4 regions of the Neoaquamicrobium sediminum genome follow, and region 3 is predicted to be linked to each of the others. Evidence: predicted binding sites of a transcription regulator. Region 3 holds the regulator's gene; each other region holds the start of a gene.

Evidence for each region. The regulator PhoB, encoded in region 3, activates phosphate uptake and scavenging genes when phosphate is short. The targets are predictions, from matches to a motif close to TGTCATNNANCTGTCAT.
Region 1: the regulator PhoB is predicted to act here: its motif matches at 2,760-2,776, upstream of V1479_RS02440 (PhoX family protein).
Region 2: the regulator PhoB is predicted to act here: its motif matches at 3,691-3,707, upstream of ugpB (sn-glycerol-3-phosphate ABC transporter substrate-binding protein UgpB).
Region 4: the regulator PhoB is predicted to act here: its motif matches at 3,095-3,111, upstream of phnD (phosphonate ABC transporter substrate-binding protein).

What each region holds. Positions count from the first base shown of each region.
Region 1 is NZ_JAZHFV010000001.1:480,362-487,713, reverse strand. Features, by position in the region: gene V1479_RS02455 (peroxiredoxin) at 1-296, opposite strand, end outside; gene V1479_RS02450 (hypothetical protein) at 653-1,060, shown strand; gene V1479_RS02445 (peptide chain release factor 3) at 1,098-2,687, opposite strand; gene V1479_RS02440 (PhoX family protein) at 2,871-4,766, shown strand; gene V1479_RS02435 (DNA alkylation repair protein) at 4,820-5,866, opposite strand; gene V1479_RS02430 (glutaminase) at 6,028-6,966, opposite strand; gene V1479_RS02425 (glutathione S-transferase N-terminal domain-containing protein) at 7,019-7,352, opposite strand, start outside.
Region 2 is NZ_JAZHFV010000006.1:271,803-279,154, forward strand. Features, by position in the region: gene V1479_RS18085 (pyridoxal phosphate-dependent aminotransferase) at 1-982, opposite strand, end outside; gene V1479_RS18090 (EAL domain-containing protein) at 1,176-2,051, shown strand; gene V1479_RS18095 (EAL domain-containing protein) at 2,048-2,878, shown strand; gene V1479_RS18100 (glutathione S-transferase family protein) at 2,977-3,588, shown strand; gene ugpB (sn-glycerol-3-phosphate ABC transporter substrate-binding protein UgpB) at 3,811-5,121, shown strand; gene ugpA (sn-glycerol-3-phosphate ABC transporter permease UgpA) at 5,194-6,078, shown strand; gene ugpE (sn-glycerol-3-phosphate ABC transporter permease UgpE) at 6,134-6,982, shown strand; gene ugpC (sn-glycerol-3-phosphate ABC transporter ATP-binding protein UgpC) at 6,996-7,352, shown strand, end outside.
Region 3 is NZ_JAZHFV010000005.1:83,536-90,887, forward strand. Features, by position in the region: gene pstB (phosphate ABC transporter ATP-binding protein PstB) at 1-831, shown strand, start outside; gene phoU (phosphate signaling complex protein PhoU) at 861-1,568, shown strand; gene phoB (phosphate regulon transcriptional regulator PhoB) at 1,587-2,276, shown strand; gene V1479_RS15570 (vanadium-dependent haloperoxidase) at 2,377-3,687, shown strand; gene V1479_RS15575 (CRTAC1 family protein) at 3,684-5,279, shown strand; gene V1479_RS15580 (ROK family protein) at 5,292-6,524, opposite strand; gene xylF (D-xylose ABC transporter substrate-binding protein) at 6,713-7,352, shown strand, end outside.
Region 4 is NZ_JAZHFV010000001.1:637,238-644,589, forward strand. Features, by position in the region: gene phnE (phosphonate ABC transporter, permease protein PhnE) at 1-231, opposite strand, end outside; gene phnE (phosphonate ABC transporter, permease protein PhnE) at 228-1,142, opposite strand; gene phnC (phosphonate ABC transporter ATP-binding protein) at 1,147-1,998, opposite strand; gene phnD (phosphonate ABC transporter substrate-binding protein) at 2,076-3,005, opposite strand; gene V1479_RS03205 (DapH/DapD/GlmU-related protein) at 3,180-3,794, opposite strand; gene phnL (phosphonate C-P lyase system protein PhnL) at 3,791-4,498, opposite strand; gene phnK (phosphonate C-P lyase system protein PhnK) at 4,501-5,292, opposite strand; gene V1479_RS03220 (alpha-D-ribose 1-methylphosphonate 5-phosphate C-P-lyase PhnJ) at 5,282-6,148, opposite strand; gene V1479_RS03225 (carbon-phosphorus lyase complex subunit) at 6,299-7,352, opposite strand, start outside.

The DNA.
Region 1 (7,352 bases), on a different contig from region 3:
TCGCCGATAAGCGGGTAGTCGACAGCGAAACCCGTAGCCGTCCGGATGTCGTCTTTCCACTTGGCGTGGCTTTCGACAGGATCGACCGAGATACCGATGATCTTGACGCCGCGCTTGCGGAATTCGCCCTCAAGACCGGCCATCGTGCCGAGTTCCGTCGTGCAGACGGGCGTGAAGTTCTTTGGATGCGAGAACAACACGGCCCAGCCGTCGCCGATCCAGTCATGAAAGCTGATCTGCCCCTGCGTGGTGTCGGCCGTGAAATCCGGTGCGGTATCGTTGATGCGAAGGCCCATGGCGTTTCTCCTCAATGGCTGTTGTGCTGATCATAATGCAATGACGGCGCAAAACGAGAGTTGACGCGGCAAATTGCGACGATTTGTAGAACGGAACGAACGATTATGCCGTCCGTCCAGGAATGGTTTGCTCAGCATCGACCCGAGCTGAAGGGCATACCGCATCTGGACAATCAATCCAGCAAAATAGTCGACTACTCACACGTGGCCCCCGATTGTCGCCGAAGCCGGACAGGCGTAGATTTATCGCGTCGGCTGGAGTGGCAGCACAGGCCGAACGCTATTGCGTTGCGATCAAACGGCCTCGACCATCGGAGGGGCAAACGGTCGCCCCTGCTGCCATTTTGGGGAACATCATGCCATTTCTTGCTACGCTCTATTTTCGCACGGCCATCCTCTTCCTCATCATAGGTATCGGTATCGGCCTCCACATGTCGATTTCCGGCAATCACGGGGTGATGGGCGCGCACGCCCATCTCAACCTGCTCGGCTGGGTGACTTCGGCACTGTTCGGCACCTACTACGCGGTCAATCCGCTCAAGGCCGCCGGCAGGCTGCCCTTGCTACAATACGCCATCTACGTGATCGGCATCGTGATCATGATCCCGGCGCTCTACGTCCTGCTTGCAGGCAATCCGGGTGCGGAGCCTATCGTGGCCATGGGGTCGCTGATCGTGTTTGCCGGCGTTCTGCTGTTCGGCTGGATCATCTTCAGCGGTGACGGTGTCGCCAGGGCAACAGGCATGCGCCAGCCGGCAGAGTAGCCACGCCGCCGCGCAGGGCATTCAATGCTGTCTTCGGCTACGCCGCGTCGCGGACCTGATAGTCCTTGATCGCGGCGAAGCGGATTTGTTTCCACCGTTCGGCCTCGTAGTTGAGGCCGAATTCGTGTGGGGCCAGGAAGACGGGATCGCCGTCGAGATCGCGGGCGATGTCGCCGCGATGCGCTTCGACGAAACGCTCGAGCTCCGCACGGCTATCGGCCGAAATCCAGCGGCAGACGGTGAAGCGCGCCATCTCGAAGTCGACCGGCAGGCCGTATTCGACGTTCAGGCGCTCCTTGAGCACGTCGAGCTGCAGCGCGCCGACGACACCGACCATGGCGGGCGAGCCGTCGTCGGGCGAGAAGAGCTGGACGACCCCTTCCTCGGCCATCTGCTGCAAGGCTTCCTTCAGCTTCTTTGCCTTCATCGGGTCGCCGAGCCGCACCCGGCGCAGGATTTCGGGCGCGAAGTTCGGAACGCCACGGAACAGGATTTCCTCGCCCTCGGTCAGCGTGTCACCGATGCGCAGCGTGCCGTGATTGGGGATGCCCACAACGTCGCCGGCATAGGCCTCGTCGGCCGTGATGCGCGACCGGGCAAAGAAGAACTGCGGCGCAGACAGGCTCATTGCCTTGCCGGTGCGCACCAGCTTCGCCTTCATGCCCCGCTGCAGCGTGCCCGAACACACGCGCACGAAGGCGATGCGGTCGCGGTGGTTCGGGTCCATGTTGGCCTGGATCTTGAAGACGAAGGAGGTCATCTTACCCTCGGTCGCCTCGACGCGGCGTGAATCCGCCTCCTGGGCTCGCGGTGCGGGTGCCCATGCGCCCAGCGCCTCGATCAGGTCACGCACACCGTAATTGCGCAGCGCCGAGCCGAAGAAGACCGGCGTCAGGTGTCCTTCGCGGAATGCGGCAAGATCGAACGGCCGGCACGCCTCGCGCGCCAGCTCCAGCTCCTCGATGAAGGCCGGCCGCTCGTTTTCGGGCAGCAGCCCAGCGACGCGATTGGAGTCCGGACCGTTGACCTTGGTGCGCTCGACCTCGTCGTCGCCGCGCCGGACGGCATTGTCTGCAAGGTGGTAGGTACCGGAGAAAGTTTTGCCTTGACCAATCGGCCAGGTGATCGGCGCGGTGTCGAGCGCCAGCTTCTGCTCGATTTCATCGAGGATCTCGAAGGTGTCGCGCGCTTCGCGGTCCATCTTGTTGACGAAGGTGACGATCGGAATGTCGCGCAGCCGGCAGACCTCGAACAGCTTCAGCGTGCGCGGCTCGATGCCCTTGGCGGCGTCGATGACCATGACGGCCGAATCCACCGCCGACAGCGTGCGGTAGGTATCGTCGGCGAAGTCCTCGTGGCCCGGCGTGTCGAGCAGATTGTAGACGTTGTCGCCATATTCGAACGTCATGACCGAGGTGACGACGGAGATGCCGCGTTCACGCTCGATCTTCATCCAGTCGGAGCGCGTCTGGATCTTGTCCTTCTTGGCCTTCACCTCGCCGGCGAGCTGGATCGCGCCGCCGAACAGCAGCAGCTTTTCGGTCAGCGTCGTCTTGCCCGCGTCGGGGTGCGCAATGATTGCGAAGGTGCGGCGGCGCGACACCGCCTTTTCGATCGTTTCGGCCATGTGAAGAGGTTCCTTCGGTCGGCGGGCTTATAGCTGCGGCGTCGAGCCATGTCGAGAAAAGCCGACTGCACTTTTCATCGGGCTGTCATCAATCTGTGTGGCCGGCCGGGTAGGCAAACACAACAAGCTCCGGCGTACGCGCCGAGCTTCGTTGCAAGCCACCGGATGAGAAGGGAGCAAGCCATGACCGATGTAAGACAGGAAAGACCGACATTCGACGAGTGGGACGAGATCAATTTCCCGCGCCCCGAGGAAAACGAGTTCGACCGCGTTGTGGAACGGGCGATCTCGCGGCGCGGTTTTCTGGGCGGCGTGCTCGCCTTCGGATCGGGCGCGGCCGTCATGGGCGCCGGCATTCTCAATTCCGTTCCCGCTCGCGCCGCACAGGATTCGCGCTTTGCCTTCAAGCCGATCCCGATTTCCACCGACAACACCGTGCACGTGCCGGAGGGCTATCGCTGGCAGCGGCTGGTGAGCTGGGGCGACCCGCTGTTTTCCGGCGTGGCAGAGCTCGACCATGCGACTGGCGGTTCCGTTGCCGATGCCGACAAGATCTTCGGCGAGAACACGGACGGCATGGAGCTGTTTATCATCGGCGGCAAGCAGGTCATCGCGGTCAACCACGAATACACCAATAACGACATCAACCTGCCCGAGGCCACGGACGGCGTACCACGCGACGCGCAGGACGTGTTGAAGCTGCAGAACCTGCAAGGGGTTGCCGTCTTCGAGATCAGCGAAACCGACGGCAACTGGTCCGTGGTCAAGGACAGCCCGTTCAACCGTCGCATCACGCACAACACGCCGATGCGCATCGCGGGGCCGGCCGCCGGCCACGACCTGATGAAGACCGAGGCCGATCCGACCGGCACGGAAAGCCTTGGCACCTTCAACAATTGCGGTTCCGGCAGGACACCCTGGGGCACCTATCTGACCTGCGAGGAAAACTTCAACGGCTATTTCGGCGCCACGGGAGACACGCAGATCGAAGGGCTGACCGCCGAAGGCTACAAGCGCTACGGCATCGCCGCGGAAGGCTGGGGCTACGACTATCACAAATGGGATGCACGCTTCGACACGTCGAAGAACCCCCACGAACCGCACCGCGCCGGCTGGATCGTCGAGATCGATCCCACCGATGCGGCAAGCACACCGGTCAAGCGCACCGCGCTCGGCCGCATCAAGCACGAGAACGCGGCAGCGACGCTCGCGCCCGACGGTCGTGTGGTCGTCTATATGGGCGACGACGAGCGCGGCGAGTTCATCTACAAATTCGTCTCGCGCGACATCTATGTGCCCGGTGGCGATACCTCGACGCTGCTGGACGAAGGCCAGCTTTACGCTGCCCGCTTCGACGATGACATGACCGGCAAATGGATTGCCCTGACGCCGGAAGCAACCGGCATGTCGGCGGCCGAAATCGCCATCTTCACGCGCACCGCCGGCTCGCGGGTCAACGCGACAACGATGGACCGGCCGGAATGGGTCGCTGTGAACCCGCTCGCCTGCGAAGCGTATTGCGCGCTAACCAACAACAGCCGCCGCGGCGTCAGGGCCAATGCAGGCGGTGACTGGACGCCGGTCGGCGGGCCGAACCCGCGCGAGGCCAACGAATACGGCCAGATCGTGCGCTGGCGTCCCGCCAATGACGATCATGCGTCCGATACGTTCGAATGGGACCTCTACGTCATGGCCGGCAACCCGACCGTCCAGGAGGGACCCTATGCGGGCTCCGAGAACGTCAACGAAGGCAACCTCTTCAACTCGCCCGACGGTATGGCGATCGATTCCACCGGTCTGATCTGGATCCAGACCGATGGCGACGATTCCAACGAAGGCGACTTCGCGGGACAGGGGAACAACCAGATGCTGGCCGGCGACCCTGTCACGGGACGCATCGAACGCTTCCTGACCGGCCCGAACGGGTCGGAGGTGACGGGTCTCTGCTGGTCGGCGGACAGGCGCACGATGTTCGTCGGCATCCAGCATCCGGCCGCACCTTTCCCGGACGGCGAGGGCAAACTGCCGCGCTCCTCGATCATCGCGATCAAGCGTGAAGACAACGCCCCCGTCGGCTGACCGGAACACGCCATGGGCGCGTTATGAAACGCGCCCATGGAGCCTTCGCTGAATCAAATCGCCAGATCAAACCCGCCTTCGGCCACCGTGTCGCCGTTCAGCATCAGCTCCACCTTGTGGAAACCTGCATTGTGGGTGCGGGTGGTGAAGTCGCGGATTGTCTGGGAGATGGACAGCGGCTGCGTCGCACCTGGCTCGAGCGCGAAGGTCTTGAGCTTGAAGACCTTGCGCGAGGCGGCACCGCTCTTCTTCACATAATGAACGGCATAGTCGGCAACGACCTGCTGCGTCTCGCGCGCCTGCGAAACGACGGTCGCGGCAATTGTCAGGCGGTCGCCCAACGCAAGGCGCACCGGCGCAACTGAAAAGCCCTCGATCCGGGCCTCAACCTTCTCGGCCGCCCCAACCAGCGCCAGCGCAGAGCGGTCGCCCTTCTTGATCAGGGTGCGCAGGGCCTGCCTGACGATCCATCGCGTGCGTTCGTCCTCCTGCGGCCAGCCTGCCAATTTATCGACAAGCCAGGCCGGATGGTCCTTGCTGATGTCGTTGAGGTGGTTGGCGACGGATTTGCGAACGTAGAGGCTTGGATCGCTCTTCAACGCCTCCAGGATCGGCCATGTGAGCGACGGGTCCGCGACGATCGGCCGGAGCTGGAACGACCATGGCAGGCGCGGCCGCGCCCCCTCGCTGGCTAGCCTGCGGACGTGTTCGTTCCCGTCGAGCGACCATTCCCGCATCATCGACAACGTGCGGTGAAGGTCGTGTTGGAGGAAATGCCGGATCGCGAACTCGGCCGAGCCATACCGGGTGAACAGCTTCAACGCGTCCATCGAGCGATCGAAATCCTCGAGGCCCCGCACGATGACGAATTCACACAGTGTGATCGATGCAAAGCCATGCCCGATACGCGGCGCGAGTGCCGAGAGAATTTCCAATGCCCGCTCATAGTCGGACGGCAGCGTCGCCGCGAAAGCGTCCGCCGCCAGCCGCATGCGCTGCATGATGCCGAGATCGTCGAGCCCGGTGGTGGCGAGCGTCTCGAACCGATCCGCATCGAAATCCGGCCAGATGGTCTTCGTATCCTCGGCGAACCGGCGCATGCGCGCGCGGTCGAATATTTCCTTCAGCGCGGCGGCAGCCGGTTGATCGCTCACGTAAGCACCCGTGTGTTTCGTCAGATGCCGCGACCATAGACGCTACTCCCTGACGGATGCTGTCAGGAGGTGACGAAATCCACAGCACCTTGCACGATACGCAGATGTCAGCCGAACACAGACCAGCCCATGCGCTCGGCCAACTGCTCCAGCGCGAGCGTGCCGAGAAGCGAATTCCCGTTGTCGTCCAGTCCCGGCGACCACACGCCGATGGATGCAACACCAGGTGCGATAGCCAGAATGCCGCCGCCGACGCCACTTTTCGCCGGCAGGCCAACCCGGAAGGCGAACTCGCCCGATCCGTCATACTGCCCGCATGTCAGCATCAGCGAATTGACGCGGCGTGCCAGCAATCGCTGCTGGTCGGTCGGTTTGTCGCCGCCGTCCATCAAGTAGCGGCCGGCGAGCGCGAGCTGTCGCGCAGAAAGGGCGATCGCGCACTGGCTTACATAAGGCTTCATCACCGCCTCGACCTCGTGGTTGAGGTTGCCGAACGACTTGCACAGATTGGCCATGGCGCGGTTGTTGAATCCGGATGAGGATTCCTTGTCGAACACCTTGCGGTCGATGCCGACATCCTCGCCGATCTGGTCGGCAAGGAATTCGCGCACCGTCTTGTTCGTATCGCTCTTTGCCGAAATGTCGAGCAGCATGTCAGACACGACGATCGCGCCGGGATTGATGAACGGGTTGCGCGGAATGCCCTTCTGGCGCTCCAGATCGACAATGGAATTGAACGGATCACCGGACGGTTCCCGGCCGACCCGTTTCCAGACCTCGTCGCCGAAAGCCTGCAACGCAAGCGTGAGCCCGAAAACCTTGGAGATGCTCTGGATTGCGAAAGGCTCGTCGGCTTCTCCGCCTGTCACCGTAGCGCCACCGTCGGTGACGACCGCTATGCCGAAGCGGTCGGTATCGATCTCGGCAAGGCCCTCGATGTGGTCTGCGGCCTTGCCGAAGCGTTCGATCACGCCCATGCGGCCGACGACTTCCTCGACCGCGCTTTCGAGTTCCTTGATTTCGACTTTCACGCCGCGCTTCGCCATTGCCTTCTCCGGTTGGTCCGGAGCGCAACGCGCAGCGCGGCGTTTCGATCCGTCAGGCGGGGAGCCCCTCCGCCCGGAGCGCCGCCTGTACGGCAGGGCGCGCCTCCACCCTGGCAGCGAAATCCAGAAGCCGACCATCGACTTCGTAACCGAAATCGCGCGCCCAGCGCACCATCACGTAGAACAGCGCGTCCGCGCCGCTAAAGACGTTGCCGAACAGGCAGGCGCCCTCGATCCGCCCGGCCAGATAGGTGAGACGGGCTGAGATCGCCTCCCGCGCAGCCTGCTTTTCAGTCTCGGCGGGCGAGAACATCGAGCGCATGAACGGCCGATGGACCTCGGTGGCGAGAAAGGCGAGCATCTCGATATTGCGCGCCCGTCCGAGC
Region 2 (7,352 bases), on a different contig from region 3:
GATATACGTAGAACGCGCCTTCGGGCGTCGGGCAGGAGAGGCCGCGTGCCTGGTTCAACATCGACACGACCAGATCGCGGCGCCCCTGGAAGAGCGTCCTGTTTGTCTCGATGAAATCCTGCGGTCCGTTGAGCGCCTCGACTGCGGCCCACTGGGCGATCGAGCAGGCGCCCGAGGTCTGCTGGCCCTGCACCATGTCCATCGCCTTGATGATCTGAAGCGGGCCTGCCGCGTAGCCGATGCGCCAGCCTGTCATCGCATAGGCCTTGGAAACGCCGTTCATCGTCAGCGTTCGCTCGTAGAGGGCCGGTTCCACTTCGGCGAGCGTGCGGAACTTGAAGTCGCCATAGGTCAGGTGCTCGTACATGTCGTCGGTCAGCGTCCAGACATGCGGGTGCTTCATCAGCACGTCGGCCAGCGCGCGAAGCTCGGCCTCGGTGTAGGCCGCGCCCGACGGGTTGGACGGCGAGTTCATCAGGAACCACTTGGTCTTCGGCGTGATCGCCTTTTCCAGCGCCTCGGCCGTCAGCTTGAAGCCGTTGTCGATCGACGTCTCGGCAAAGACCGGGGTGCCGCCGCAGAGCGCCACCATCTCCGGGTAGCTGACCCAGTAAGGACGCGGGATCACGACTTCGTCGCCGGGGTTCAGCGTGGCGATGAAAGCGTTGAACAGAACCTGCTTGCCGCCGGTGCAGACAATGGTCTGCTCGGGCTTGTAGTCCAGATTGTTCTCGCGCTTGAACTTCGCCGCGATCGCTTCGCGTAGCGGCGTGATGCCGGCGACCGGCGTATATTTGGTCTCGCCGCGCCGGATCGCTTCGACGGCCGCGTTCTTGATATTGTCGGGCGTGTCGAAATCCGGCTCGCCGGCGCCCAGCGAAATCACGTCGCGTCCTTTCGCCTTCAAGTCGCGCGCTTTCTGCGTCACCACGATGGTCGCGGAAGGCTTTACGCGTGAAAGGGCATCGGCGAGGAAGGCCATAATCAAATCTCCGTTCCGGGAAAGGCCGCCCTTCGCGGCCGCGCGTTTAATGTCGCATTGCACACGGAATCGCAAGCGCGGAAAGCGCGAAGCGTTGGTGCAGCGCGGCTCCGGACTGCCGTTAACAGATAGTAAATCCTTCGGTGGGAAGGTCCCACGATGGGGTAAATGCGGGCAGCTTGGAGGACACTGCGTGTCGCGCAGCACAATCTTGGCGCACATCGAGGAGCAGGACGACGGCACTGCCACGGGCATATGGGAACCCTACGTGCTCAGGTCGGCATTTCAGCCGATATTTGCGCTTGGCCACGGCAAGCTCAAGGTTACGGCCTATGAGGGGCTGATCCGTCCCTTCAAAGATGAGCAGAGCGTCCCGCCTCAAGATTTCTTTCTGGCCATACCGGCGGCAGAGCGGCTCAACGTCGAGACTTTGACGCGTACTCTCCATGTGCTCAATGCGGGCAGGTTCCTCGATCCGGAAAAGATGCTGTTCGTCAATTTCGACCCGTCGGTTTTCCACGCGCGTCAGATTGCCGACATGACCTTGCATGAAATGCGCGTCACCCTGAACGAAGCCGGCATCGACCCGCGCAGGGTCGTCTGCGAAGTGACCGAGCAGAAGTCGTCGTCGCAACAGGCACTTGCCATTTTCGTAGAGACATTGCGCAGCAGCGGCTTCCAGGTCGCAATCGACGACTTTGGTGCGGAGGCCTCCGATATGGAACGCGTCGAAGCGCTGAGACCCAACATCGTCAAATTCGACGCGCGCTGGATTTCGCGGCTGATGGAAACCAAGCCGGGCTTCGCCCTGCTGTCAGTGATGGTCGAAGAGTTTGTGTCCAAGGGGATCACCGTTATCTTCGAGGGCATTGAAGAGAACTGGCAACTCGAGGCAGCGGAAGCCGCCGGCGCGCATATGGTGCAGGGCTTCCTTCTTGCGCGGCCGGAAGTCGTGCCTGGCAGCTTCGGCGCCGGTGCAAGCGCCGGCGCGACATCATCTGCTGGAGCAGCGCCGGCAGCTTTCGCCAGATATCCCCACCCAACCTTTGGACGGCGCAAGTCTTCATGAGACCGCAGCGGGTACCTGACGATGCGATTTCCGCTGACGAAATAGGGATCGAGACCGCGCGTCTCGGCGACTTCATCCTTCGCAGCGCGTTCCAGCCGGTCTACCAGCGCAAGGCAGGTGGTCTTGTCGCTGCGCATGCCGAAGGTTTCCTACGGCCTTTCAGAGACGGCACTCCAATGCCGCCGAGGCCCTATCTCGCCTCTCTGCCGGCCGGAGAGCGCGCCTTCGCCGAGCGTCTTGCGGCTGCGCTGCATCTCGGCAACTACCGACATTTCGATCTGCAGGGCCTGGACTGCATAATCGGGGTTGGCTCGTCGCGGGGATTTGCCGAGGACATCGCCAAGCTGCTGGACCGTGTGGAACTACCGGTCGATCGCATTACCAGCACTTTCCGCAACCTTGCCGCGTTCGATTTCGAGACCATACCTGATATTGTCCGGACGCTGCGAGGGCACGGCCTGCGTATCGCGCTTGGCGGCATCGCCGGCGAGCCGCCACCGCTGGACCTTATCCGTACGGTTGCACCGGACCTCGTGCGTATCGACGGGCTGTGGTTTCGGCGAGTGGCGGAAAGCGAAGGCGCTTCGCGGCTGCTGCCGCGGCTGGTCGAGGGGTTTCAGGCCGACGGCGCGCAGGTGTTGATCGAAGGTATCGAGACGAGGCGGCAGCTTTCGGCTGCGCTCGACGCCGGTGCGGACCTCTATCAGGGATTCCTGCTTTCCGCTCCGCAACTGGCCGGTACGGCAACGGATGCCGCCGAGATCGAATTCTCGGAGATGTTTGCCGGCGAAGCCAAGGTGATCCCTCTGTTCGGCGGGCGACGCTGAGACGCATCAACGCCGCTGAAGAGAAGAGCAATTCTTGTCATTGGCGCCTGTGACGGCGATCGCGGATAGTGCCACGACCGCGAACACAGGGAACAGCCATGCTCACAGTCTACGGAATGCACGACAGCGGCAATTGCTACAAGCCGCGCCTGCTGCTGGCCAAGCTCGGGCGCCCGTTCCGGCACGTCGAGGTCAACTCGATCACCGGCGAGACCCGGCGTCCCGACTATCTGGCGAAGAACCCCAACGGCAAGGTGCCGCTGCTGGAGTTCGAAAATGGCCGGCTTCTGGCCGAATCGAATGCGATGCTTCTCCACTTCGCCGAAGGGACGCGCTTTCTGCCTGACGACGCATACGAACGCGCGCTGGTCTATCAGTGGCTATTCTTCGAGCAATACAGCCACGAACCGTTCATCGCGGTTCGCCGGGCGCTGAGGAAATATCCGGAGCGGGCAAGCCAGGCGACGCCCGAACGCATGGAGCAGTTGCTGCAGGGTGGGCACGCCGCGCTCGCCGTCATGGAGGACCAGCTCGCGCATACGCCGTTCGTCGCGGGGCAGGCGCTCAGCATCGCCGACATCGCGCTGTTTGCCTATACGCAGGACGCGGACTACGCCGGCTACGAGATGGCGCGCTTTGCGAACGTCGTGGCCTGGCTCGCCCGGGTGCGCGCCGACGAAGGCCACGTGCCGATCGACTGGCTGCCCTAGAATCTGCGCGCGGTTTAAACGCAGACTTTCGCCTGATTTTCGTTTCGCTCGCGTTTCTCTGTGGAATGTTCGCCGCGAAATTTCATGAAAGTGAAACAAAACTGTTGCCGAGCCGTCATAGAGCGACAATACTCCCGATTGCGGAGCCGGCTACCGGCCGCGCAGCCTTGGGTTGCGCCTGGTATCCCGGATCTTTCGCCAACGAATTAAAGGGAGCGTAACATGAAGACCCAGGGCTTTGCGGCCGGACTCGCCGCGACATTCACCGTTCTGTCCACATCCGCGGCCTTCGCCGTCACCGAAATCCAGTGGTGGCATGCGATGACCGGCGCCAACAACGAGGTCGTGGAAACGCTCTCGAAGGAGTTCAACGAGAGCCAGAGCGACTACAAGGTCGTTCCGGTGTTCAAGGGCACCTATCCCGAGACGCTGAATGCCGGCATTGCCGCATTCCGCGCGAACCAGTCGCCGCACATCATTCAGGTCTTCGACGTCGGCACCGGCGTGATGATGGCCGCCGAAGGCGCGGTGAAGCCGGTGGCCGAAGTGCTGTCGATGGGCGGCGGAGCGTTCAACAAGGACGAGTACCTGCCGGGCATCGTCGCCTATTATTCCAAGCCCGACGGCACGATGCTCTCGTTCCCTTACAACTCCTCCTCGCCGATCCTCTATTACAACAAGGACATTTTCGAGAAGGCCGGCCTCGACACCGAAAACCCGCCCAAGACCTGGCCGGAAGTGTTCGAAGCCGCCAAGAAGATCAAGGAATCGGGTGCTGCATCGTGTGGCCTGACCTCGACCTGGCTCACCTGGATCGGGCTCGAGAACTTCGCTGCCTGGAACAATCTGCAGTACGGCACGCAGGAGAACGGTCTTGCCGGCACCGATGTCGAGCTGAAGATCAATGAAGGCCTCTTCGTCACCCACTTCCAGAACCTTGCCGATCTCGCCAAGGACGACACGTTCCGCTACGGCGGCCGCACCTCCGAGGCCAAGCAGCTCTTCCTGTCGGGTGAGTGCGCGATCCTGACGGAGTCTTCGGGCGGTCTCGGCGACGTGCTGAAGTCCGGCCTCAACTACGGTCTCGGCCAGCTTCCCTACTATCCGGAGGCAGAAGGCGCACCGCAGAACACGATCCCCGGCGGCGCCAGCCTCTGGGTGTTCGGCGGCCACGAGGACGCGGAGTATGAGGGCGTCGCGGCCTTCTTCAACTTCCTGTCACAGACCGAGATCCAGGAGCGTCTCCACCAGGTGTCCGGCTATCTGCCGGTGACGCTGGCAGCCTACGAGGCGACCAAGGCCTCTGGCTTCTATGACGAGAACCCGGGCCGCGAGATCCCGATCACGCAGATGATGGGCAAGGCACCGACCGAGAACTCGCGCGGCGTCCGCCTCGTTAACCTGCCGCAGGTGCGCGACATCGAGAACGAGGAGTTCGAGAAGATGCTTGCCGGCGAGCAGACTGCGCAGCAGGCGCTCGACAACGCGGTGGAACGCGGCAACGCTGCGATCCAGCAGGCGATCGGCAACTAGCAGTCCCGTCTCTCATCCCGGCCGCCCGCGCGACATTCGCGCGGGCGGCCCTTTCACCGTGGAGGAGGCTTCTTGTCCCCGCGCGTCACCTTTCCCAACAAGATCCTGCCCTATCTGCTGATCGCGCCGCAGCTCGTGATCGTGGGCATCTTCTTCTACTGGCCGGCGAGCCAGGCGCTCTACCAGTCGGTCTTGCGGGAGGACCCGTTCGGGCTGCGCAGCACCTTCGTGGGACTGGCCAATTTCCGCCGCGTGCTGGCGGAGCCGAACTACATCAACGCGCTGCAGAACACGGCTGTGTTCTCGATAGCAGTCGCTTTCGTGGCGATGTCGATTGCGCTGCTGCTCGCGGTGATGGCTGACAAGATCATCCGGGGCAGGGGCATCTATCGCACCATGCTGATCTGGCCTTATGCCATCGCGCCGGCGATTGCGGGCATGGTGTGGCTGTTCATGTTCAATCCGGCAATGGGCACCTTCGCCTACATGCTGCGCTCGTCCGGCTACCAGTGGGATCCATTGCTGCGCGGTGATCAGGCAATGGTGCTGGTGATCGCCGCTGCCGCCTGGAAGCAGATTTCCTACAATTTCCTGTTCTTTGTCGCCGGACTTCAGGCGATCCCGAAGACGCTCATTGAGGCTGCCGCGATCGACGGCGCCGGCGAGACCAAGCGCTTCTGGACGATCATCTTCCCGCTGCTGGCACCGACGACCTTCTTCCTGCTGGTCATCAACACGACCTATGCATTCTTTGATACGTTCGGCATCATCCATGCCGTCACCGGCGGCGGACCGGGCAAGGCTACCGAGACGCTGGTCTACAAGGTCTACAATGACGGCTTCGTCAATCTGATCCTCGGCGACTCCGCCGCGCAGTCGGTGATCCTCATGGTGATCGTGATCGCGCTGACGGCCATCCAGTTCCGCTACGTGGAAAAGAAGGTGCATTATGGCTGAGGCCGCCACCCAGCAGTCGACGGCGACCGCTCTCGGCCGGCGCGAGCAAGGCGCGATGCTCGGCATCAGCCGCAGATCGCGCTACATCGCCCATGCGATCCTCATCGTCGGCGTGTTCATCGTCGCGTTCCCGATCTACTACACCTTCGTCGCCTCCACCCATTCGCTGCAGACCATTCTGCGGCCGCCGCTGCCGCTGCTGCCCGGCGAGCACTTCTTCGACAATTATTACGAGGCGCTTTTCGGCGGTGTCGGCCGCATCGGCGGGGTGGGCGTCGGCACGCTGCTGTTCAACACGACCGTCATGGCGCTGGGCATCGCCATCGGCAAGATCGTCATTTCGGTGCTGTCAGCCTTCGCGATCGTCTTCTTCCGCTTCCCCGGCCGCATGTTCTTTTTCTGGGTGATCTTCATCACGCTGATGCTGCCGGTCGAGGTACGCATCCTGCCGACATACAAGGTCATGGTCGATCTCGGCCTGATCGATTCCTATACCGGCCTCATCCTGCCGCTGATGGCATCGGCAACCGCGACGCTGCTGTTCCGCCAGTTCTTCATGACCATACCGGGCGAACTGGTCGAGGCGGCCCGGGTCGACGGTGCAGGGCCGTGGCGCTTCTTCAAGGACATCCTGATGCCCCTGTCGAAGACCAATCTGGCGGCCCTGTTCGTCATCATGTTCATCTACGGCTGGACGCAATATCTCTGGCCGCTGCTCGTCACCAACAGCAACGACATGAACACGATCGTCATCGCTTTGCGGAAGATGATCTCGTTTGCTGATGCGGATACGGAATGGCACCTCGTAATGGTGACCTCGGTGTTCGCAATCCTGCCGCCGATCCTGGTGGTTCTGTTCATGCAGCGCTGGTTCGTGAAGGGCCTCGTCGAAACCGAGAAGTGAGAAACCAACCTCCATGGCGACCGTCGAACTCAAAGACGTAAGAAAAACCTATGGCGGCCGCGTCGAGGCCGTGAAAGGAATCTCGATCGACATTCCCGATGGCGCGATGTGCGTGCTCGTCGGCCCTTCCGGCTGCGGCAAGTCCACACTCCTGCGCATGATCGCGGGTCTGGAGGAGATCACCTCCGGTACGGTCTCCATTGGCGACAAGGTGGTCAACACACTGGGGCCGGCCGAGCGCGACATCGCCATGGTGTTTCAGAACTATGCGCTCTATCCGCATATGAAGGTCTACGACAACATGGCCTATGGGCTGCGCAATCGCGGCATGGACAAGGACGAAATCGACCGGCGCGTGCGCGATGCGGCT
Region 3 (7,352 bases):
GAGAAGATTGTCGCCAGCACGGACCTCTATTCGATGAAGTCGTCCACGATCCGGACTCCGGATGCCGAGGCACGCCCCGTCCGGGTCAAGGCGCGCGAAGTCTGCGTCTTCTACGGCCCCAAGCAGGCGCTGTTCGACGTGTCGATCGACATTCCCGAAAAGGCCGTCACCGCCTTCATCGGCCCTTCGGGTTGCGGCAAGTCGACGTTTCTGCGCTGCCTCAACCGCATGAACGACACCATCGAAGGCGCGCGCGTCACCGGCCGCATCGAACTGGACGGTGACGACGTCTATGACGCCAGCCTCGACGTCGTGGAACTGCGTGCGCGTGTCGGCATGGTGTTCCAGAAGCCCAATCCCTTCCCGAAGTCGATCTATGAAAACATCGCCTACGGGCCGCGCATCCACGGCCTCGCTTCTTCGAAGGCCGACATGGACGGAATCGTCGAATCGAGCCTGCAGAAGGCAAGCCTCTGGGACGAGGTGAAGGATCGTCTGCAGGAACCGGGCACCGGTCTTTCGGGCGGCCAGCAGCAGCGCCTGTGCATCGCGCGCGCCATCGCTGTCTCGCCGGAAGTGATCCTCATGGATGAGCCGTGCTCCGCGCTCGATCCGATCGCGACCGCCAAGATCGAGGAACTGATCGACGAACTGCGCGAGAACTACACGATCGCCATCGTCACGCACTCGATGCAGCAGGCCGCGCGCGTCTCGCAGCGCACCGCTTTCTTCCATCTCGGCAATCTCGTCGAGGAAGGCCCGACCGACCAGATATTCACCAGCCCTGCCGAGAAGCGGACGCAGGACTACATCACCGGCCGCTTCGGCTGACGATCCCGGAAGAGCCCGAGGAGGCAAACATGGGTGAGCACACGGTCACGTCGTTTGACGACGATCTTGGCCATATCGACCAGTTGATCCGCGACATGGGCGATCTCGCCGGCGCGATGGTCGCCGCCGCGACCCGGTCGCTGTTGCAGAACGACACCGCGCTGGCGCAGAGGGTGATTTCGGACGATGTGGTGATGGATGCCCGTCAGCGCGAACTGGACGATCGCGCCATCACGCTGATCGCCAAGCGCCAGCCGATGGCGCAGGATCTGCGCTCGGTCGTCGGCGCGATCCGCATGGCGGCAGACCTGGAACGTATCGGCGACCTGGCCAAGAACATCGCCAAGCGCGTCAACGCGGTGGGCGAAGGCTCGGCGCCGCGCGGGCTTTCCCATTCCATCGACACGATGGCCCAGATGGTGATGGACCAGGTCGGTGCGGTGATCGCTGCCTATGAGGCACGCGACGCGAAAAACCTTGTAAGCCTGCGCGAAGACGACGAGAAAATCGACGTGCAGTACACGGCCGTCTTCCGCGAGCTGCTCACCTACATGATGGAAGACCCGCGCAACATCACCGCCTGCACGCATCTGCTGTTCTGCGCCAAGAATCTGGAGCGCATCGGCGACCATGTGACCAACATCGCCGAAAACGCGTATTATATCGTGACCGGCCAGCAATTGCCGCTGAACAGACCGAAGCTGGACGAGACGTCTGTGACAGTCGACAGTGAGTGACCGCAGAGAGACCTGTAGATGATTGCACCCAAGATCATGGTGGTGGAGGACGAGGAGCCGTTGGGGGTGCTTCTCAAATACAACCTGGAAGCCGAAGGGTATCAGGTCGAGGTGATCGGCCGCGGCGACGAAGCGGAGATCAGGCTGCGGGAAAGCACACCCGACCTGCTGGTGCTCGACTGGATGGTGCCCGGCATTTCCGGGATCGAGCTGTGCCGGCGGCTGCGGATGCGCCCGGAGACCGAGCGCCTGCCGATCATCATGCTGACCGCGCGCGGCGAGGAAACGGACCGGGTACGGGGCCTGTCGACCGGTTCCGACGACTATCTGGTCAAGCCGTTCTCGACGCCAGAGTTCATCGCCCGGGTCCGCGCGCTGCTGCGCCGCGCCAAGCCCGAGGTGCTTTCATCCGTGCTGAAGGTCGGCGACATCGTGCTCGACCGCGAGACGCATCGCGTGCATCGCGGCAAGTCCGAGATCAGGCTCGGCCCGACGGAGTTCCGCCTGCTGGAATTCATGATGCAGCATCCCGGCCGCGTCTTCTCGCGCGGGCAATTGCTCGACAATGTCTGGGGCGAGACGATCTACATCGACGAGCGCACCGTTGACGTGCATGTCGGCCGGTTGCGCAAGGCGGTCAACAATGGCCGTCTGCCCGATGTGATCCGCACGATACGCGGCGCGGGCTACGCGATCCGCGAGGCATAGCTGCCGATACTCCTGCGCTCCAGTTCCGCTTGCAGGCGGCAGGTGCGCCATGCTTTCCTGCCTTCACTGAGGGAGGAGTGGGCAGGGCCCGTAATCGGTGATGCGTTTTCTTTTCCATGTCGTGCTGGTTGCGGCTGTTCTGGGTCTTGTTGGCCCGGCCCGCGCGCAATCCGGCGAGAGGGCCGTGGAGGTTGCGCGGACCTGGTACCGGCTCACGCTGGAGCTGGTGCGCCATACGCCGACCTACTCACCGCCCGTCGCGAGCCGGTCCCTGGCCTATCTGGGCGTTGCCGCGCAGGAAGCGCTCGCTGGCGGGCGGCCTTGGATGCGTTCTCTGGCCGGCCAGCTCAACGGGCTCGAAGCCTTTCCTCCACGGTCTGAGGGCGTCTACGACGAGGCGGTCGTGTTGCAAAGCGCTCTCACGAACGCAACGCGTCACTTCTTCAGCAATACCGGGCCGACGGGCCAGCGGGCGATGGATGCCATCGGGAAGCGTCTCGACGCTCTGGTCTCGGAGGGCGTCGATGCGGACGTTCTTGCGCGGAGCCTTGCGTATGGGCGCGTGATTGCCGCTCATGTGATCGAGTGGTCCGCCGACGATGGTGGGGCTGTCGTGGAGAACATGGGCTTTCCGCACGACTATGTTCTAACGGAGGGGCCACAACATTGGGTTCCCACCAGCCTTATCGCGCAGCAGCAGGCGCCTTTGCTGCCTAACTGGGGCACCAACCGCACATTTGCCATGCCCGACGGCGCCACATGCGGCGTGCCGCCACCGCCCAATTACAGCGAGGAGAAAGGCAGCGCGTTCCATAACGAGGCCATGGAAGTCTACGAAGCGGCGAAGGGGCTGACGCCGGAGCAGCGGGAGATCGCCCGGTTCTGGTCGGATGACCCAATGCTGTCGCCGACACCGCCCGGCCACTGGATTTCGATTGCGCTGCAACTGCTCGAAGCGGAAGGTGCGGATGCCGAGCGCACAGTCGACGTGCTCGCGCGGCTCGGCATCGTTCTCGCCGATTCCTTCATCGGATGCTGGGAAGCCAAATACCGCTACGATCTCGTGCGCCCGGTGACGTACATAAAACGCCACATTGATGCGAAGTGGCAGCCCGACCTTATCACGCCGCCGTTTCCTGAATATCCCAGCGGTCACAGCACGCAATCGGGTGCTGCGGCCATCGTGCTGGAGGATCTGTTCGGCGCGACGTTTGCCTTCGAAGACGAAACCCATGTGGACGACGGACTGCCGCCCCGGCATTTCGAAAGCTTCCGCGAGGCGGCCGAGGAGGCAGCGATTTCGCGGCTCTATGGCGGGATCCATTATCGAGCTGCCATAGAGCGCGGGCTGGAGCAGGGCTACTGCATTGGCGCTTACACCAACGGGCTGGTGACGCGGAGAGCGGAATGATGCGCCACGTCGTTTCAGCGCTCTTTCTTTCGGTCGGCATTTGCGTACCCGTGCTTGCCGCAGACGGACCGGCCGTGCCGAATTTCGTCGAGGAGACGGCGACTGCCGGTGTCGACGCGGTTTACGAAGGTGACTGGGAGTTCATGGTCGGCGGCGGTGTCGCGGCATTCGATTGCAGCGGAGACGGTTTTGCCGACCTCTATGTCGCCGGCGGCTCTGCGCCGGCCCATTTCTACCGCAATGTCAGCGACGTGGGCGGAACGCTGCGTTTCGAGCGCTTCGAGGCCGGCCTCGAACTTGAAGGCGTGACGGGCGCCTATCCGATCGACATCGACAGCGACGGCATCACCGACCTCGCAGTCCTGCGTGTCGGTGAAAACGTATTGATGCGCGGGCTTGGCGGATGTCGTTTCGAGCGTGCAAACGAGACCTGGGGCTTCGACGGCGGCGAGGCGTGGTCGACCGCCTTCGCCGCCACCTGGGAACGCGGGGCTTCCTGGCCGACATTGGCGGTTGGCAACTACATCGATCGCAAGGAAGAAGGCTTTCCCTGGGGCTCCTGCACGGACAACTGGCTGCACCGTCCCGCCGCCGGTGCGGATCGGTTCGGCACGCCGTTTGCGCTGAAGCCCAGCTACTGCGCGCTTTCCATGCTCTTCACGGACTGGAACCGGTCGGGCACACCGTCGCTGCGCGTCTCCAACGATCGCGAATATTACAAGGGCGGCCAGGAACAGCTCTGGCGCATCGGGCAGGGCGCCACGCCATCGCTCTATACGGCGGAGGAAGGCTGGGAGCGGTTGCGCATCTGGGGCATGGGTATCGCGTCCTACGATCTCGATGCCGACGGCTACCCCGAATATTTCCTCACCAGCATGGCCGACAACAAGCTGCAGACGCTTGCGAGTGGCGAAGGTCCGTCACCGCGGCCCACTTATGCCGACACCGCCTTCGCCAAGGGCGTGACGGCGCACCGCCCCTATGTTGGAGACAATCTGCGGCCGAGCACGGCGTGGCACGCGCAGTTCGAGGACGTCAACAATGACGGCCTTGCGGACCTCTTCGTCGCGAAAGGCAATGTCGCGAAGATGCCTGATTTTGCCGAGGAGGACCCGAACAACCTCCTGCTGCAGCGGCCCGACGGCACATTCGAGGAAGCCGGCGACCGGGCAGGCGTTGCCAGCACGAAGATTGGGCGTGGCGCGGCGTTGGCCGATTTCAACCTCGACGGGCTTCTCGATCTGGTGGTCGTCAACCGATGGCACACCGCTCAGACCTGGCGCAATACGGGGGGCGACACAGGGCGCTGGTTGCAGGTCCGGCTGGAGCAGGATGCGCCCAATCGCGACGCTCTCGGCGCATGGATCGAGGTTCGCTGCGGTGACACGGTGCTGCGCCGCGAGGTGTCGTCAGGCGGAGGGCATGCCAGCGGCCAGGGCGGCTGGCATCATTTCGGGCTAGGGGACGAGGCGAAGGGCGAAATCCGCGTCATCTGGCCCGACGGCGAGGCCGGCGCGTGGCAGGAATTCGATGCGGATGGTTTCTACGTGTTGAGCCGCGGTGCAGCGCCTACCGCCTGGAGGCCGGGTTAGTCGCCATCTGGTTCAGGCGACGGCCTTGTCGGTGGCGGTGCCTGCGGCGAAAATGTCCTGATCGACGAAGGTCAATGCCTGGCGTGCGCAGCCGTCACGTATCAGTGGCGTCTCGTCGGGTTCGAGATCGAACGAGATCGCGGCATTGTGCTGGCCGCCGGCCGTTTTCGAGATCGCGTCGCGCAGCGCCGGCTCGATCACGTCGAAGGCCGAGGATCCAAGCCCGACGATTGCCACCGGCGCCGGATCGAACAGCGCGAACAGGCTGCCGAGGCCGAAGCCGATCGCCTCGCCAGCCTTGCGGAAGGCTTCGCGTTCCCGGCCGTCGTGATCGCGTGCGGCAGCCGCCAGCGCCAGCATTGTCGCGTCGTCGATGTCGGCAGCAGGCTGCGCGTATTCGCTTTCGCCGCGCGCATGCCGGAATATGGCGTAGTTGCCCGCATAGGCCTCTATACAGCCGCGCCGGCCGCAGCGGCACTGTGCGCCATCTGGAACATGAATCATGTGGCCGAACTCGCCGCCCGAGGAATGCGAGCCGGTAAAGAGCTCGCCGCGCAGCACCAGCCCCATGCCGATGCCGTTCGACAGGAGGATGGTGAAGAAGTTGTCGCGGTAGCGGTCGGGCGCACGGCCGCGCAAGGCCACGGCGATCATGTTGCAGTCGTTTTCCACGGTGACCGGAATGCCGAAGGCGATTTCCAGCGCATCGGCGAATTGAATGTCGCTATGCGGCGTGATCGGCGACCACATCAGCTTGCGCGCTTCGGAATCGGTGATGCCCTGGATCGCCAGCGTCATGCGCAGCACCGGGCCGTGGTCTGGCTCCATGCGGGCCAGCAGCCTGCCGACGGCGGCGGTGACGGCTTCAACGAGGCTGCTGGCCGTCATCGTCAGCGTCGCGGGGCGCGAAATATCGTGTATGATCGCCTTGCCCGAATAGTCGATCAAGGAAGCGGAGAGCGAGTTGAGCGAGAGGGCGATGGCGACGACGGTGGCCGCGCGTGGGTTGAGGCCGAGCGCGACCTGCGGACGGCCGCGCTTCAGCGCTGCCGTTTCTCCATTCTTGGCCTGCGCCAGGATGCCTTCCTCGATGAGGTCGGCGGAGATCGTCGATATGGTGGAATTGCTGAGCCCGGTGACGGCGGCGATCTCGGTCCGCGATGGCTGTCCCGCACGCCGCACGGCGGCAATCACCATTGCGCGATTGCGGCGCCGAAGATCGTCGTGGCGTACGCCGACCGTCATGTTCCCATCCTCCCTGGTGCGCCGCCGGTCTAGCCGCCTTCCGGCAGCTTTGCCAGCACCGTGCGGAAGATATTGACACAGGGCTTCCGCTGAGTCATTATTTTTTTCGAGGCTCGAAAAAAAGAGCTTCGCATCTGTTGTAGAGCAAGTGTCATCAAGCGCTCCAACGGGGCGCAGGGAGGAACATCATGAAGAGATTTGCAACCGCCATGCTGGCGGGCGTCGCCTTGTCGCTCACGCTTTCCGCCGCGGCTCATGCCGAAGGCAAGATCATCGGCGTGTCGTGGTCGAACTTTCAGGAAGAGCGCTGGAAGACCGACGAAGCCGCGATGAAGGCAGCGATCGAAGGCGCCGGCAACACCTACATCTCGGCCGATGCGCAGTCGTCCGCCGCCAAGCAGCTTACCGACGTCGAGGCGCTGATCTCGCAGGGCGCCAACGCCCTCATCATCCTGGCGCAGGATGCCAGCGCAATCGGCCCGGCCGTCGAAAACGCAGTCGCGGAAGGCATCCCGGTCGTGGGCTATGACCGCCTGATCGAGAATGCCGACGCCTTCTACCTGACCTTCGACAACAAGGAAGTGGGCCGCATGCAGGCACGCGCCGTGTTCGAGGTGAAGCCGGAGGGCAACTATGCCTTCATCAAGGGCTCCTCGGCCGATCCGAACGCCGATTTCCTGTTCTCCGGACAGATGGAAGTGCTCAAGGAAGCGATCGACAGCGGCGCGATCAAGAATGTCGGTGAGGCCTATACTGACGGCTGGTTGCCTGCCAACGCGCAGCGCAACATGGAGCAGATCCTGACCCAGAACAACAACGAGGTCGACG
Region 4 (7,352 bases), on a different contig from region 3:
CATGTCCTTCCAGGTGAACATCGCCGCGATCAACCGCCAGACCCGGTCCGACGCATAGGCGAATTTCCAGACGTCGAAGTACCAAAGCGAGCCGATAACGTAGGCAATGACGCCGACCCATACGGCCCATTGGACCAGCTTGCCTCGCCACGAGCCGAAAGCCCGCGGGTGCATGCGTCGGACGCTGGCGATCTCGTCCGGGCCGATGCCGGCCAGAGTTGCGGCGGTCATGCGAAATGTTCCTTGCCGATGAAGTGCGTGCGCAGGCGCTCCGACAGGAGGTCGATGAGTGTGACGGTCAGAACGATGAGCAGCAGAACGGCCACGACGCGGTCATCGGAATAGAGGCTGATGACGCGATTGAGCTCTGTACCGATGCCGCCGGCACCAACGAAGCCGACAATCGAGGACGCGCGCACGTTGATCTCGAAACGCAGCAGCGTGTAGGAGATGAAGTTCGGCATCACCTGCGGGACGACGCCGTAGCGCATCTCCTCGAACCAGTTGCCGCCCGCGCCGCGAATGCCTTCCACAGGGCGCAGCGAAGCGTTCTCGTTGACCTCGGCGAAGAGCTTGCCGAGTGCGCCTGCGGTGTGGATGGCGATGGCGACCACGCCGGCCAGCGGGCCGATGCCGATGGCGAAGACCAGCACCAGCGCGTAGAGGATTTCAGGCACGCCGCGGCAGATTTCCATGAAGCGCCGGGAGATCTGGAAGACGACGCTGTTGGGCGCGAGGTTGCGCGCTGCCGGGAAGCAAAGCAGGAAGGCGCCCGCGGCTCCGATGATCGTCGCCGTCAGCGCCATGAAGATGGTTTCGATGATGAGCTGGATGTAGGTCCAGAAATCCGAATACCAGTAGGCGATCGATCCGGGAATCGCGCGCCCGTCGTCGCCGCGCGACAGGAACAGCTTGTCGAGCTCGAGGTTCGGCATGATCGTGCCGAAATATTCGAAGATGCGCGGCAGACCGGACGCGAGACGATCCGGGTAGAAGCGCGAAACATAGATCGACGCAACGAGTGCGGCGAGAAAAAGCACCACGAACAGCGCTGTTATCGCGCGCTTGCTGCGCAGCAGTTCGGCGCGGTGCCGTTCGAATTCGGCAACCGTGTCGTCGCCGGAATATGTCATGGCGGCCATCTGCTCAGCTCGCCGCCATGCCGAGTTGCGCGTTCTTTGCCAGGTCGCGCTCGGTCAGGCGCTGCTTGGCGGGTACGCCACCCAGCGAAGTCGAGGTCAGGCCTTCGGCAAACGCGCCGTCGGCTTCGGCACCGTAGATTTCCCGCGCCATCTCCTGCGTCAGCATTTCGGGCGTGCCGTCGAAGACCAGCACGCCGTCCTTCAGGCCGATGATGCGGTCGCAGTAGGAGCGCGCGGTGTCGAGCGTGTGCAGATTGCAGACGACGGTGATACCGTCCTCGCGGTTGATGGTGCGCAGTGCGTCCATCACCACCTTGGCGTTGAGCGGATCGAGTGAGGCGATGGGCTCGTCGGCAAGCAGGATGCGCGGCTCCTGCACCAGCGCGCGGGCGATCGCCACGCGCTGCATCTGCCCACCCGAAAGTGTGTCGGCCTGCTGGAGTGCGGTATGCGCCATGCCGAGCCGGTCGAGCGCGCGGATCGCGAAGGCGCGCTCCGAAGCGGTGAAGAGCTGCAGCATCGAGGCGACGAAGCCGTGGTGATAGAGCCGGCCGGTCAAGACGTTGGTCAGCACGTCGAGGCGGCCGACGAGATTGAATTGCTGGAAGACCATGGCGCAGGTCGCGCGCCATTCGAGCAGCGCGCTGCCGCGCAGCGCGGTCACGTCCCGGCCTTCGAAGGTGATGCGGCCGTCGGTTGGTTCGGCCAGCCTGTTGACCATGCGCAACAGTGTCGACTTGCCGGCGCCGGAGCGGCCGATGACGCCGACCATCTGGCCCTGCGGTATGGAAAGCGAGACGTCGGAGACCGCATTGCGGGTCTTGAAGCTCTTGGTGAGTTTCTCGGTCGTCAGCATTGGCGGCTCCGTTCGTCCAGCCCGAATACGAGGCGGCCGCCGTCCAGATGGACGGCGGCCGGCGATGTCAGGGAGATTTAGCGGGAGCCTTCGAGCTCGCGGCGGCGCATCTCGACGACGTTGGTGAAGAACTCGTGATCCACGCGCTTGAAGCCCTGGCCTTCGCCCTGGGACACGTCGACGTAGCACTGGTAGTCGGTCTCGTTCAGCGTCTCCATCCAGGCGATGGCGATGTCCTTGGCTTCCTGCGGCGCGTCCTTGCGCACGACCCACGGGCCGTTGGGGATCAGGTTCGACTGCCAGATGATGCGCAGGTCGGACATGTCGAGCAGGTCCTTGTCGACCATCGAACGCAGCGCGCCGCGGCTGAAGCCTTCGGACTCTTCGCCGACGCCCGAGGTCCAGGTGACGCCGGCGTCGTACTGGCCGTTCAGAACGGCGACGACCGCCTGCTCATGTCCGCCGCCGAAACCGGTCGAGGCGAAATAATCCTCGAGGTTGATTTCCTGCATTTCCAGCTCGGCCTTGGGCACGAGGTAGCCGGAGGTCGAGTTCGGGTCCGCAAAGGCAAGCGTCTTGCCCTTCATGTCGTCGATGCTCTCGATGCCGGAATCGGCGCGCGTGTACATCACCGAATAGTAGCCGTCGGATCCGTCGTTCTCGAGCGCCACGAAGACCGGCTCGACGGCTTCCGGGTTCTGGAGATAGATGCCGGCATAACCCGAGGCGCCGAGCTGGGCGGCATCGAGCTGGCCAGCGAGCAGGCCCTGCATGACGCCGGCATAGTCGGACGCCGGATAGAGTTCGACCGGCACGCCGAGCTTTTCGCCGAGCTGCTCGACCATGCATTCGTTCTTGCGCAGGCGGTCGGCTTCGTTTTCGCCGCCGAGAAGGCCGACGCGGAAAGCGGGAAGGTCGGACTTCCAGTCCTGGGCGATCGCCGGTGTCGCGAGCGCGGAGGCGAGAATGGCTGCTGCTGCAGTGGTGCGGGTGAGAAGGGTAAACATGTCGGGCTCCAGACGCTTTGGAGGGTGAACTTTTCAAGCGCGGTCCGGACGTGTTCCGGCCTGCTGGCCGAGTCCCCTATCGGTGTTTCGCGACAGCTCGATTACGCTTTTTCTGCGGTTTTGTGACGGTTCACAGTTTGGTCGCGCTGCGGGGCCCGCAATGTGTGCAAATGCCTAGCCGGCATGCTTTTCCAGGAAGGCTTCTGCTGACAGCGCGCGGAAATCGTCGAGCGCCGCACGCAGCCGGTCATGATCCCAGTCCCACCAGGCGAGCGCGCTGAACCGCTCGGCGATGGCTTGCGGAAAGCGCGCGCGGATGGGTCGGGCAGGCACGCCGCCGACGATGGTGTAGGACGCGACGTCTTTCGAGACGACCGCGCCGGCACCGATCACCGCCCCGTCGCCGACCGTCACTCCCGGCAGGACGGTCGAACCGTGGCCGAGCCAGGTATCGTGCCCGATCGTCACTGCATTCGTCCGCCGCCATGCGAAGAACTCGTCCTCATGGGTGGCATCAGGCCAGTAGTCCGAGGCCCGATAGGTGAAGTGGTGCAGCGTCGGACGCCATGTCGGGTGGTTTGTGGCGTTGATGCGCACGGCTGCCGCGATGTTGGAGAACTTGCCGATCGTCGCGCACCAGATGCCGCAATCCTGCATGACGTAGGAGTAGTCACCGAGCGTCGATTCATGCATGCGGCTGCGGTCGGCGATCTCCGTGTAACGACCGAGCATGCTTTGCGTCACCTCTGCGCTTGGGTGCACGAGGGGCGTTTCCGAAAGTCTGGTCACGACACGCGCCTGTTCATCGCAAACTGGGTCACGTCGATGATGCGGTCCGCAACCGCTTCACGCACGCCTGCATCGTGAAAGATGCCGAGCAATGCCACGCCACCCTGCTTCTTCTCCGCGATCAGCGCGATGACCACCTCGCGATTCTTGGCGTCGAGAGATGCCGTTGGCTCGTCAAGCAGCAGCACAGGATGGTCTGTGATGAAGCCCCTCGCGATGTTGACCCTCTGCTGCTCGCCGCCGGAAAAGGTCGCCGGCGGCAGCGACCACAGCTTTTCGGGCAGGTTCAGGCGCGACAGCAGGCCGGCCGCCTTGTCGCGGGCCTTGGCCGCCGCCACGCCGCGCGCGGTCAACGGCTCGGCGACGATGTCGAGTGCCGCAAGGCGCGGCAGGGTTCGCAGGAACTGGCTGACATAGCCGATCGTATGGCGCCGAACGCCTAGCACCGTGCGGGGGGCGGCTGCGGCGATGTCGACCAGCCGCCCCTGATGCTGGACGATGATCTGGCCCGTGTCGACCGAGTAGTTGCCGTAGAGCACCTTGAGGATGGAGCTCTTGCCGGCGCCGGACGGCCCGCCGAGCACCGCGCATTCGCCGGCTCGCAGCGCGAAGGAAACGCCTTCCACGACCGGCAGCTCGATGCCGTCGCGCAGATGCATGGTGAAGGTCTTGGCGAGTTCGGAAACAACCAGCGGTGTCGGCATCGTCACACCTGTAGGATCGAGGAAACGAGAAGCTGGGTGTATGGCGCGTGCGGATCGTCCAACACGCGGTCGGTCAGCCCGTGCTCGATGACGCGGCCGTCCTTCATCACCATCATCCGATGGGAAAGCAGCCGGGCGACGGCGAGGTCGTGCGTAACCACGATCGCTGACAGGCCGAGGTCTGCGACCAGCCCGCGCAGGAGGTCGAGCAGGCGAGCTTGCACGGACACGTCGAGGCCGCCGGTCGGCTCGTCCATGAAGACCAGGCGCGGATGTGTGACGAGGTTGCGGGCGATCTGCAGGCGCTGGCGCATGCCGCCGGAAAAGGCGCGCGGTTCGTCGTCGACGCGGTCGGCGGCGATCTCCACGCGGCCGAGCCAGTCGGTGGCGGTGCCGCGGATGCTGCCGTAGTTGCGTTCGCCCACCGCCATCAGCCTTTCACCGACATTGGCGCCGGCCGAGACCGTCATGCGCAGGCCGTCTGCCGGGTTCTGGTGGACGAAACCCCAGTCGGTGCGCATCAGGAAACGGCGTTCCGCCTCGCTGAGGCGGTAGATGTCGCGCATCTCGGCGTCGCGCATGCGATAGGAGACATTGCCCGACGACGGGATCAGTCGCGTTGCGAGGCAGTTGAGCAGTGTCGTCTTGCCCGAGCCGGATTCGCCGACGACGGCGAGCACCTCGCCGGGCCACAGCTCGAACGAGACGTCCTCGCAGCCCACCCGCGCGCCATAGAATTTCGACAGGCCGGAAACGCGCAGAAGCGGTTCGTCGTCGTTGATTTCACTGGTCATCGCGCCGCTCCTCGCAATGGTCGGTATCCGAGCAGACGAACATCCGCCCGCCCTGGTCGTCGAGGATCACCTCGTCGAGATAGACACCCTTGGCGCCGCACAGCGCGCAGGGTTCGGTGAAGCTCTGGATTTCGAAGGGATGGTCTTCGAAGTCGAGGCTGACGACGTCGGTGAACGGCGGCAGCGCGTAGATGCGCTTCTCGCGGCCGGCACCGAAGAGCTGCAGCGCCGGTGACATGTGCATCTTCGGATTATCGAACTTCGGCGTCGGCGAAGGGTCCATGACGTAGCGCCCTTCTACCTTCACCGGATAGGCATAGGAGGTGGCGATGCGGCCATGCCGGGCGATGTCCTCATAGAGCTTGACGTGCATCAGTCCGTATTCCTCAAGCGCATGCATCTTGCGTGTTTCCGTCTCGCGCGGTTCGAGGAAGCGCAGCGGCTCGGGAATGGGCACCTGATAGACGAGGATCTGCCCCGCCTTCAGCGGCCTTTCGGGAATACGGTGCCGCGTCTGGATAATCGTGGCATCTGCCGTGCGCGTGGTGACCGCGACATTCGCCACCTTCTGGAAGAAGGCGCGGATCGAGACCGCGTTTGTGGTGTCGTCTGCACCTTGGTCGATCACCTTGAGCACGTCGTCCGGACCGATGATCGAGGCGGTCACCTGCACGCCGCCGGTGCCCCAGCCATAGGGCATCGGCATCTCGCGCGAAGCAAACGGCACCTGATAGCCGGGAATGGCGATCGCCTTGAGGATCGCACGCCGGATCATCCGCTTGGTCTGTTCGTCCAGATAGGCGAAGTTGTAGGCGGCGATACTGGCGGCCGCAGCCGGTGCAACGCTAGGCGGCATGAGGCGTTTCCTTCACTGAAAGGAGGCTCTTATGGATCTGTTGCTGATACCGGCCATCGCAGCCCTGCTGCTGACGGCCTACCTCATCTATCGCGGTTATGCAGCGCGGGCGCGCGGTCGCCGGACACCCGATCAGGACGTCTAGCGCGGTCATTCCGCCGCTTCCTTGCGCTCGGACGCAGCGTCGGCCTGCTCTGCTCTCATTCGGCGTATGAGGTCCAGTTCGGCCTGGAAGTCGACGTAATGCGGCAGCTTCAGGTGTTCGACGAAGCCGGTCGCCTGTACGTTGTCCGAGTGCGAGATAACGAATTCCTCGTCCTGCGCTGGTGCTACGACGTCTTCGCCGAACTCGCTGGCGCGCAGCGCCCGGTCGCATAGCGCCATCGCCATTGCCTTGCGCTCCGACTGGCCGAAGACCAAGCCGTAGCCGCGCGTGAACTGCGGCGGCACTTTCGACGACCCCTTGAACTGGGTGACCATCTGGCATTCGGTCACGCGGATCGAGCCCAGCGGCACGGCAAAGTCCAGCTCGGGCACCTCCAGTTCCAGCTCGACTTCGCCGATGCGGACCTCGCCGACGAAGGGGTGCGAGCGCGCGTAGCCGCGCTGCGTCGAATAGGCGAGCGCCAGCAGGAAACCCTCGTCGCCGCGCGCCAGCGCCTGCAGCCTCGTATCGCGCTCCAGCGGAAATTCGAGCGGCTCGCGCGTGATGTCGCCCGGACGATGGTCGTCGGGAAGTTCGCCATCGGCTTCGATGAGCCCTTCACTGGCAAGGATTGAGGAAACCCTCATAACAGGTTCCATAGGCTCGTCCCGCTGTTCCGGCTCCGGAACGGAAGCGTCCCCCGCGAGCTCGGGGTCGAGCAGTCGGTGGGTGTAGTCGAAGGTAGGCCCGAGAAGCTGGCCGCCGGGCAGGTCCTTGTAGGTTGCCGACACGCGCCGTTCGACCAGCATCGCGGCAGTGTCGACAGGCCGTGTATAGCCGAAACGCGGAAGCGTGGTGCGGTAGGCGCGTACCAGGAAGATGGCCTCGATCATGTCGCCGCGCGCCTGCTTGACTGCCAGAGCGGCCAGCTCACGGTCGTAGAGCGAGCCTTCCGCCATCACGCGATCGACGGCCAGTGCGAGCTGCTCGACGATCTGGTCGAGGCCGATCGACGGCACCGAACGGTCGCCGCGCCGGCGGTCGTCCAGCAGCCTGTGC